2 linked regions of the Prochlorococcus marinus XMU1411 genome follow. The protein of the gene in region 2 binds, or shares a complex with, the protein of the main gene of each other region. Links are inferred from orthologs where the notes say so. Each region holds a gene or a part of one and is shown on either strand. Other genes may lie near its edges.

The links. Proteins that work in one complex are often made in the same cells at the same time.
Region 1: the proteins of lpdA (region 2) and HA145_RS02105 are in contact, whole or in part, in a crystal structure (PDB 1EBD), measured with the Geobacillus stearothermophilus proteins. The link is inferred for Prochlorococcus marinus XMU1411 from one-to-one orthologs. Residues at the interface, in WP_049624544.1 of Geobacillus stearothermophilus: Pro340, Ser341, Asp344, Tyr345, Arg403, Asp406, Val408, Glu431, Ala432, Gly433, Asp438; in WP_033016211.1 of Geobacillus stearothermophilus: Ile130, Ala131, Met132, Pro133, Arg136, Arg140, Glu141, Asn155, Arg157.

Annotation. Positions count from the first base shown.
Region 1 is NZ_JAAORI010000003.1:73,370-77,060, reverse strand. What follows is about bases 829-3,691. They hold HA145_RS02105 (dihydrolipoamide acetyltransferase family protein), read right to left. Parts: upstream 3,013-3,691; coding sequence 1,645-3,012; downstream 829-1,644. Other genes in these bases: HA145_RS02100 (YlqD family protein), read right to left, coding at 3,231-3,674; queA (tRNA preQ1(34) S-adenosylmethionine ribosyltransferase-isomerase QueA), read right to left, coding at 829-1,638. In the rest of the region: cysK (cysteine synthase A), read left to right, coding at 1-511; more of queA, read right to left, coding at 514-828.
Region 2 is NZ_JAAORI010000004.1:242,604-247,258, reverse strand. What follows is about bases 957-3,956. They hold lpdA (dihydrolipoyl dehydrogenase), read left to right. Parts: upstream 957-1,736; coding sequence 1,737-3,176; downstream 3,177-3,956. Other genes in these bases: trpC (indole-3-glycerol phosphate synthase TrpC), read left to right, coding at 3,189-3,956; HA145_RS07360 (TrmH family RNA methyltransferase), read left to right, coding at 957-1,744. Outside these bases: murA (UDP-N-acetylglucosamine 1-carboxyvinyltransferase), read right to left, coding at 1-693; more of HA145_RS07360, read left to right, coding at 857-956; more of trpC, read left to right, coding at 3,957-4,076; HA145_RS07345 (hydantoin utilization protein A), read left to right, coding at 4,132-4,655. UniProt on the Escherichia coli protein: Lipoamide dehydrogenase is a component of the glycine cleavage system as well as of the alpha-ketoacid dehydrogenase complexes.

The DNA.
Region 1 (3,691 bases), on a different replicon or contig from region 2:
TACTGGACCAGAAATCTGGGATGATTGCGATGGTGAAATTGATGTTTTAGTTGCAGGGGTTGGAACTGGCGGCACAATTACAGGAGTTTCAAGATACATTAAGCAAGAGAAGGGCAAGAATATTACTTCTGTAGCTGTAGAACCATCACACAGTCCTGTTATTACACAGACAATGAATGGAGAAGAGGTTAAATCTGGACCACATAAAATCCAAGGAATTGGAGCAGGATTTATTCCTAAGAACCTTGACTTATCAATTGTTGATAAGGTCGAACAAGTAACTAATGACGAATCAATTGAGATGGCTCTTAGGTTAGCTAAAGAGGAAGGTCTATTAGTAGGAATATCTTGTGGGGCTGCCGCTGCTGCTGCTGTTAGATTAGCTGAACAAGATGAGTATGCTGGGAAGACAATTGTAGTTGTTCTACCTGATTTAGCAGAGAGGTATTTATCATCAATTATGTTTACTGAAGTTCCAAGCGGAATCATTCAAGAACCAGTCAAAGCCTAAATCTATTTTTTCTCCAGTATTGAATCTGGTGAAATATACATTGCATCGCCATAAGAGAAGAATCTAAATTTTTCTTTTATGGCTTTCTTATACAGATCTAATAATCTTTCTCTACCAATCATTGCACTTACTAAAAGTAATAATGAACTTTTAGGGAGATGAAAATTAGTTAATAATCCATCAACTACCTTAAATTTATAACCTGGCTTAATTACTAAATCTACGTATTTAGCTATGGGAATAAAGTCATTAATTTCGTGAGAATAACAACTTTCAAGAGCTCTTACGCTAGTTGTACCAATAGCAATTATTTTTCTATCTGTTTTCTTTATTCTTTTTATTTCCTCCACTACTTCCTTATTAACACTTACCCATTCTTTGTGAAGTTTTAAGTTACTTAAATCTTCTTGATCAATTGGTTTGAATGTTCCATAACCCACGTGCAAAGTTATCGGTAAGATTATTACGCCTTTTTTTTTTAGATTGGAAATAAGACTTTTGCTTAAGTGTAAACCAGCTGTTGGTGCAGCAACTGCCCCCGGATTTGTTGCATACTCAGTTTGATAACTTTTCTCATGAAAAGATTCTTCTTCGGAATTTTTTATATAAGGAGGAAGAGGGATTTCCCCATATTTATCAAGAAGTTCATTCATTGAATTGAGACAAGTTATATTTCCAGGAAATTTAATAAATCTCCCTCCAGTTTCTTCATCAACTCCATCAACAATTAAATAAATATCTTGTGCTATTGGAGATTTTAATTTTAATTTTCTATTTATTTTTAACTTTTTTGCTGGCTTTGCCAAACATAACCAAACACATTCATGGGATCTTTCTAAAACTAATAATTCGACTAATGTCTTATTTTCTAATTCAACCTTTAACCTAGCTTTCATAACTTTAGTATTATTTACAATTACAAGATCCCCTTCTCTAAATTCATCTAAAAGATTCTTGGTAAATTTATTAGTTAAACAGTCTTCTTCTAAAAAACTATTTCTAACTATCATCAATCTTGATTCATGCCTAATTGCAGAAGGTTTACTAGCAATTAATGAAGGATCAAGTAAATAATCATAAGCTTCAAGCTTATAATCTCTTTCTTCATTATTAATTTGAGAAATCAATTAAATTTAGGAGACAAGAGTCTCTGGCTCATCTTCAATTAGGGAAGCCAAGTCTTTTAAGAATGAAGCTCCATCAGCTCCATATATCACTCTATGATCAGCTGTTAGATTTACTTGCATTATTTTTTTTACAGATATTGAACCATCACTATTAGCAACAACGGTTGGTTTCGATGATGCTATAGCTAAAATAGCACCGGTACCTGGAGGAAGAATTGCGTCAAATCTATCAACTCCAAACATCCCAAGGTTAGATAAAGTGAAGGTTCCCGTTGAGTATTCATCAGGTTCTAATTGTTTTGATCTTGATCTTTTTACGAGATCTTTCCATTCCCTAGACAATTCAAATAAATCAGTATTGCATGGTTCTTTTAAAACTGGAGTTATTAGTCCACCATCTTCCATCGCAACAGCAACAGCAATATTTATATTTTCTGGATAAGAAATTCCATTCTCTGAAAAACTTGAATTAACTTGAGGATGTTTCTTTAGTGTCTTTGCAACTGCCTTTACTAGTAAAGCAGTCATAGTAACTCCGTTCTGTTTTACTTTTTTGTAGAAATTATCTAATTTATCTGTGTTAATGGAATAACCCACCCTAAAACATGGCACATCTAAACTAGATTCCATATTTTTATTTACCGCTTTTTGAAGAGTATTAAATTGAACTGTTTCTCCGGGATTACCAAAACTATTTCCTGAAGTTTCTGGCTTACTTTCAACTCCCAAATTTGCACCAGGTATACTTGCAGGAGAACCACCTTCACCTATCCATGGTATAGAGACTGGTTGGCCATTAGCTTTTAAAATATCATCGGCTTGAATCCTTCCGTGAGGTCCGGATCCATGAACCTTTGCTAAATCAACACCCATTTGAGAGGCAAGTTTTTTAGCTCTTGGAGATGCAATCACCCTCGAAGAAACATTGCTCGTAGCAGCATTTATTTGATCACTATTAAAAGATGAGGCTGCCTTTTCACTCATTAATACGACTTCTTTTTCTTGTTTTTCAACAATTTCACTTTGAACCAGAGGTTTTTCTTTAGTTTTATTGCTTACCAATTCAAGTTGATCCGAACTAGAAACTTCGGGTTGATTTCCTTTATTTTGTTCTTGAACAGAAGCTATCTCATCCTCATTTTCTACAATAAGACCGATAGTCTCTCCTACTGGTGCAGTGCTGCCAGCAGGCATTAAAACAGCCGCAAGATATCCATCTTGAAAAGATTCAACATCCATATCTGCTTTGTCAGATTCAACAACCAAGACAGATTCACCTCTTTCAACTTTATCTCCTGGATTTTTCAACCATTCCACAATCTTGCCCTCCGTCATAGTAGAACTCAAGGCAGGCATGAATATTTCGTGAGACATAAGAAAATTGTTATTGCATAAGTTTCAAGGGATTTCTACCAAACTTCCTAAAGTTTTTATGGTTAAGAAGCCTTTAAACTCTTGTTTTAATTATACGAAATCATGTTCACAGTGGGAACTCTTAAAACTTAAGAAAGTAATAATTTAGATCGATTAGAATTTAAAACTTTTCGAAATTAAGATTTACTTATATTTATCAAAAATACTAAATCTTCTCTTTAATTATTATCTATAGATTGAATAACTCCATCCTTTACCGTAATCGATACTTGCATTTTTTCAATAAGATTGTCTCCCACAGTGACATCACAGAAACTATCCACTTGCCCTTGATCAACAATTTCGTCCATTTTTAATTCGCGAACTTGACTCTGTTGTTGTAAGAGATTTCTTTTTTGTTCTTCAATTTCATTTCGTTTTGCTGCGACTTGTTGTTGCACCTGACTAACCTGTTCTTGAACCCTTGGATCTAGGGGATTAACCGATTGGGATCTAATATTGTTTACTATTTGCTGCCCCTCTTGCTCCAGTTGCGATAATTGCTGATCAATGTTTGAAATTGCTTTACTTAATTCTTTTTCAGCATCTTCCTTCCAAGTTGGTGTAACTACAGCTTTAATAGCTATTGAGCGCTTTATAGATATTGAGTTTTTTGTTTCCATAAAAAATTAAATTACCT
Region 2 (4,655 bases):
AATAATTATTTTTTCTTTGCCAGAGTCGTAAATTTTTGCCCCCATTTTATTTAGCATTTGGCATAAATCCTGAATTTCAGGTTCTCTTGCAGCATTCTCAATCGTAGTTCTTCCCTCCGCTAGTGATGCGGCCATTATTAAAGTTTCAGTAGCTCCTACGCTTGGGCACTTTAATTTGATATCGGTACCAATTAATCTGCTTTTATCTCCTTTTATATTTGCTTTGACAATTTCTTCTTCAATAAGAATTTCCGCTCCTAGTGCTTTAAGCCCGTTAATGTGCTCATCTATTGGCCTTGAACCAATATTGCACCCTCCAGGTAAAGGGACTTTAGCCTCTCCAAATTTACTTAATAGTGGACCGATACAAAAGAAACTTGCTCTTAGTCCATTAACAAGTTCATATGGAAGTTCTTTAATAGAAATATTTTGTGAATCTATCTCTAATTTATTGTTTTTTTCTATTATTTTAACCCCTAAATTTCTAAGAATATTAGCCATTTTTTCAATATCAGTAAGGCGAGGAACATTCTGAAGAACTATTCTTTCATTAGTTAGTAATGATGCGGCAAGCAAAACTAAGGCCGAATTCTTCGCACCACTTATTTCAACGATTCCATTTAATTTGCCTTGGCCAAAAATCTTTAAATTTTGTGATTTAAGATATGACGTCTTTTTGCTTACGCAAATCATTAAGACTTAATTTATTAGATTCATGATGACAAACGAAAATTAGTAAGTCCACCCTATGTAACGTCTTGAATATTAATTAAAAGTGAAAATGTATTTTTTTGATCTCTTGGGAAATAAAAATTTAATAAATAATTAATCAAAATATTTATGTAATTAAAATATAATTGATAACGAATTTTTCAAATTACTCATAGAAAATACTTTTTTAAAAATAACTAGTAAAAACAATAATCTAGTTAAAAGATTTAGATCTTTTAAAAGAGGATCCTCTCGCAAAGATAAAGATTATTTTTGTATAGAGGGTACTCATCTTATTGAGGAATTGCTGAGGTCTGGAAATTCTCCCTCCAAAATTTTAGTTACTGAAAAATGGCTAAAAAAGAACCCAATTCTTAGCAAAAAGTTTGATGAATCATTATTAACTTTGGTCTCAGAAGAGGTTTTAGCTTCAGCAATTTCAACAGTTAATCCAGATGGCATCGCAGCATTAGTAGAAATTTCATCGATACCTAATTATGAATTCAATAGTAAAGATGATTTTGTTCTTGTTCTAGATAGGATTCAAGATCCCGGGAATATGGGTAATCTTTTTAGAACTGCTTTAGCTGCTGGTGTTGATGCAATTTTTTTAGCTGGAGGTGCGCACCCATTAAGCCAAAAAGTATTAAGAGCATCAACTGGCGCGGTCTTTAATCTCCCATTTCAAAGATATGAGGGTACTGAAGAAGAAATAATAAATTCTTTATTAAAGTCTTTATCTGAATTATCAAATGAAGGATTTAAGATTTTTTCCACTAGTAGCTTTAATAAAAGCTCAAAAAAACATTCAAAACCATACTGGGAAATTGATTGGACTAAGTCTACTGCTTTGATTTTGGGTAATGAAGGTCAAGGCATTCATAAAAAAATTCAAGAAGCTTTTAATGAAACAATTACAATTCCGCATAGTGAGCTTGTAGAATCATTGAATGTGGCTTGTGTTGCAGTTCCGTTATTACTAGAACGAAAAAGAGTCGCATTCACATCTAATAAAAAAATAAAAAGTGACTGATTCAAGTTTTGATTTCGATTTAATCGTAATAGGAGCAGGATATGGAGGTTTTGATGCCGCTAAACATGCTGCTGGCAAGGGACTGAAAGTCGCAATAGTAGAATCTTCTGATATGGGAGGTACTTGTGTTAACAAGGGTTGTGTCCCATCTAAGGCTCTTTTGGCTGCAAGTGGAAAAGTTAGAGAAATAGCTGATTATGAACATTTAGCTAAATTTGGTATTCATGCTTCCCCAGTAAGGTTCGAGAGATCAAAAATTGCAGATCATGCAAATAATTTAGTTTTAAATGTTAGAGAAAATTTAACAAAAACTCTTAAAAGGAGTGGAGTTGAAATTATTTTGGGCATTGGCAGAATTGCAGGAAATCAAAAAGTAGGTGTAAGAGATAAAAACGGAATTGATAAAATTTTTACATCTAAGAATATCGTCATAGCAACTGGTTCTTCTCCTTTTGTGCCCCGTGGAATAACTTTGGATAATAGGACTGTATTTACTAGTGATGATGCGGTTAAACTTGAGTGGCTTCCAAGATGGATAGCAATTATTGGAAGCGGATATATAGGACTAGAATTTGCTGATGTTTATACCGCGCTTGGTTGTGAGGTAACCATGATAGAGGCTTTGGAAAATATTATGCCTACATTTGATCCAGACATCACTAAAATTGCCAAGAAGAATCTTATTCAAGCAAGAGATATAGACACAAAATCAAATGTCTTCGCAACAAAAATAACACCTGGATGTCCTGTAAAAATAGAACTGACAGATGCAAAATCTAAGGAAGTTGTAGAAACTTTAGAAGTTGACGCGGTACTAGTTGCAACTGGCAGAAGTCCTAATAGTAATAACCTAAATCTTGAGTCAGTTGGGATCGAAACTGTAAAAGGTTTCATTCCTGTAGATGATCAAATGAGAGTTAAGAATGGTAATAAAATAATACCTCACATTTGGGCTGTTGGAGATGTAACAGGCAAACTTATGCTTGCCCATACAGCTGCAGCGCAGGGTACTATTGCTGTTGATAATATTTGCGGCGGTAATGTCGAAATAAACTATAACAGTATCCCTGCAGCAACCTTTACTCACCCTGAGATAAGTTCAGTTGGTCTCTCTGAGGCTGAAGCTAAAGAGATATCTGTAAACGAAAATTTCACTTTGGGAGTCGTCAAAAGTTTCTTTAAGGCTAATTCAAAAGCATTGGCTGAATTGGAGAGTGATGGATTGCTAAAGTTGATTTTCAATAAAGATAATGGGAAAGTATTAGGTGCTCATATTTTTGGGTTACATGCAGCTGATTTAATTCAAGAAATTTCGAACGCTATTTCAAGGAACCAGGATGTAATTGAATTATCTAAAGAAGTTCATACTCATCCCACTCTTAGTGAGGTAGTTGAGGTCGCATACAAACAGGCGGCTTCTCAAATAAAATAATATCTAAAATTAATGGAGATAAGACGCAGGCCACCAAATCCAACAGTAAGGGTAGAAAACTTAGAATATGCTGTACCTCATAGAGAAGCACAAGCAAAAAATATTTTGGAAGAAATTGTATGGCACAAGGATATTGAAATTAAGAATTTTAAAAAAATAGTCTCTTTAGAAGATCTCATCAAAAAGATTGAAAAACTTCCTACTCCCAAAGATTTTTACAAAAATATCTTGGAGTCAAAAATAAAACCAGGAGTTATTGCTGAAATAAAAAAAGCTAGTCCGAGTAAAGGAGTTATTAGAAAAGATTTTAACCCTGAAAATATAGCAATTTGTTATGAAGGATTAGGTGCATCATGTATCTCAGTACTAACCGATAAAAGGTTTTTTCAAGGTAGTTATGAAATTCTCGAAACTGTAAGGAAATCAACTAATCTGCCTCTACTCTGCAAAGATTTTATTATTTCTGCTTATCAGATTTATAAAGCAAGGGTATCTGGTGCTGATGCAATATTATTAATCGCTGCGATTTTAAGTGATGATGATTTAATTTATTTAAAGAAAATAGCTGATAATTTAAAGATGAGTGTTCTTGTTGAAGTCCATAACTCTAATGAATTAGAAAGGATTCTAAAGTTAAAATCTTTTAATTTGATTGGAATAAATAATAGGGACTTAAAGACTTTTAAAACTGATTTAAAAACATCAAAAGAATTGATGCATACGTATGCAGATATATTTTTAAAACAAAATATTATTCCCATAAGTGAATCCGGAATTAATTGTGCCGAAGATTTAGAATCGCTTAGATCTATTGGAATCAAGGGAGTATTAATTGGTGAAACTTTTATGAGAGAAAGTGATATTGAACAATCGTTCAAGAAATTATTTAACTCAATTTAATATTGACTTCAAATCGTGCTATAAAATTGAATAAAAAGAGTTGTACTGAATATATATGCAGGCTGTAATTTTAACAGGTATAGTAGCAGGATTTGTGCATGTAGTTAGTGGCGCTGATCATCTAATTGCAATGGCACCAGCAGCTATTAATAATCCCCAAAAAGCTCTTAAAAATAGTTTCTCATGGGGCTTGGGACATTCTTCAGGAGTCCTCTTGTTAGCTTTTCTAGCGATTTTTATTAAGGATATTACGCCATTAAACAAATTTTCTAGTATTGCCGAATTCCTAGTTGGAATTTCACTTCTAATTGTTGGAGTATTTGCTATAAAAAATTCTTTTCAATTAAGTATCCACTCGCATTCCCATAAGCATGAGAATGGAATTGCCCATCGTCACTTTCACTTTCATGTTAAGGAACAAAAAAATAATAATAAGCACTCACATGCTTTGACTGGTTTAGGCTTGCTGCACGGTATAGCTGGAGGTTCACATTTTCTTGCAGTTCTTCCTGCTTTAGCACTACCTTTAACAAGCGCTTGCTTATATTTGATTTCATATTTGATTGGTTCACTCATAAG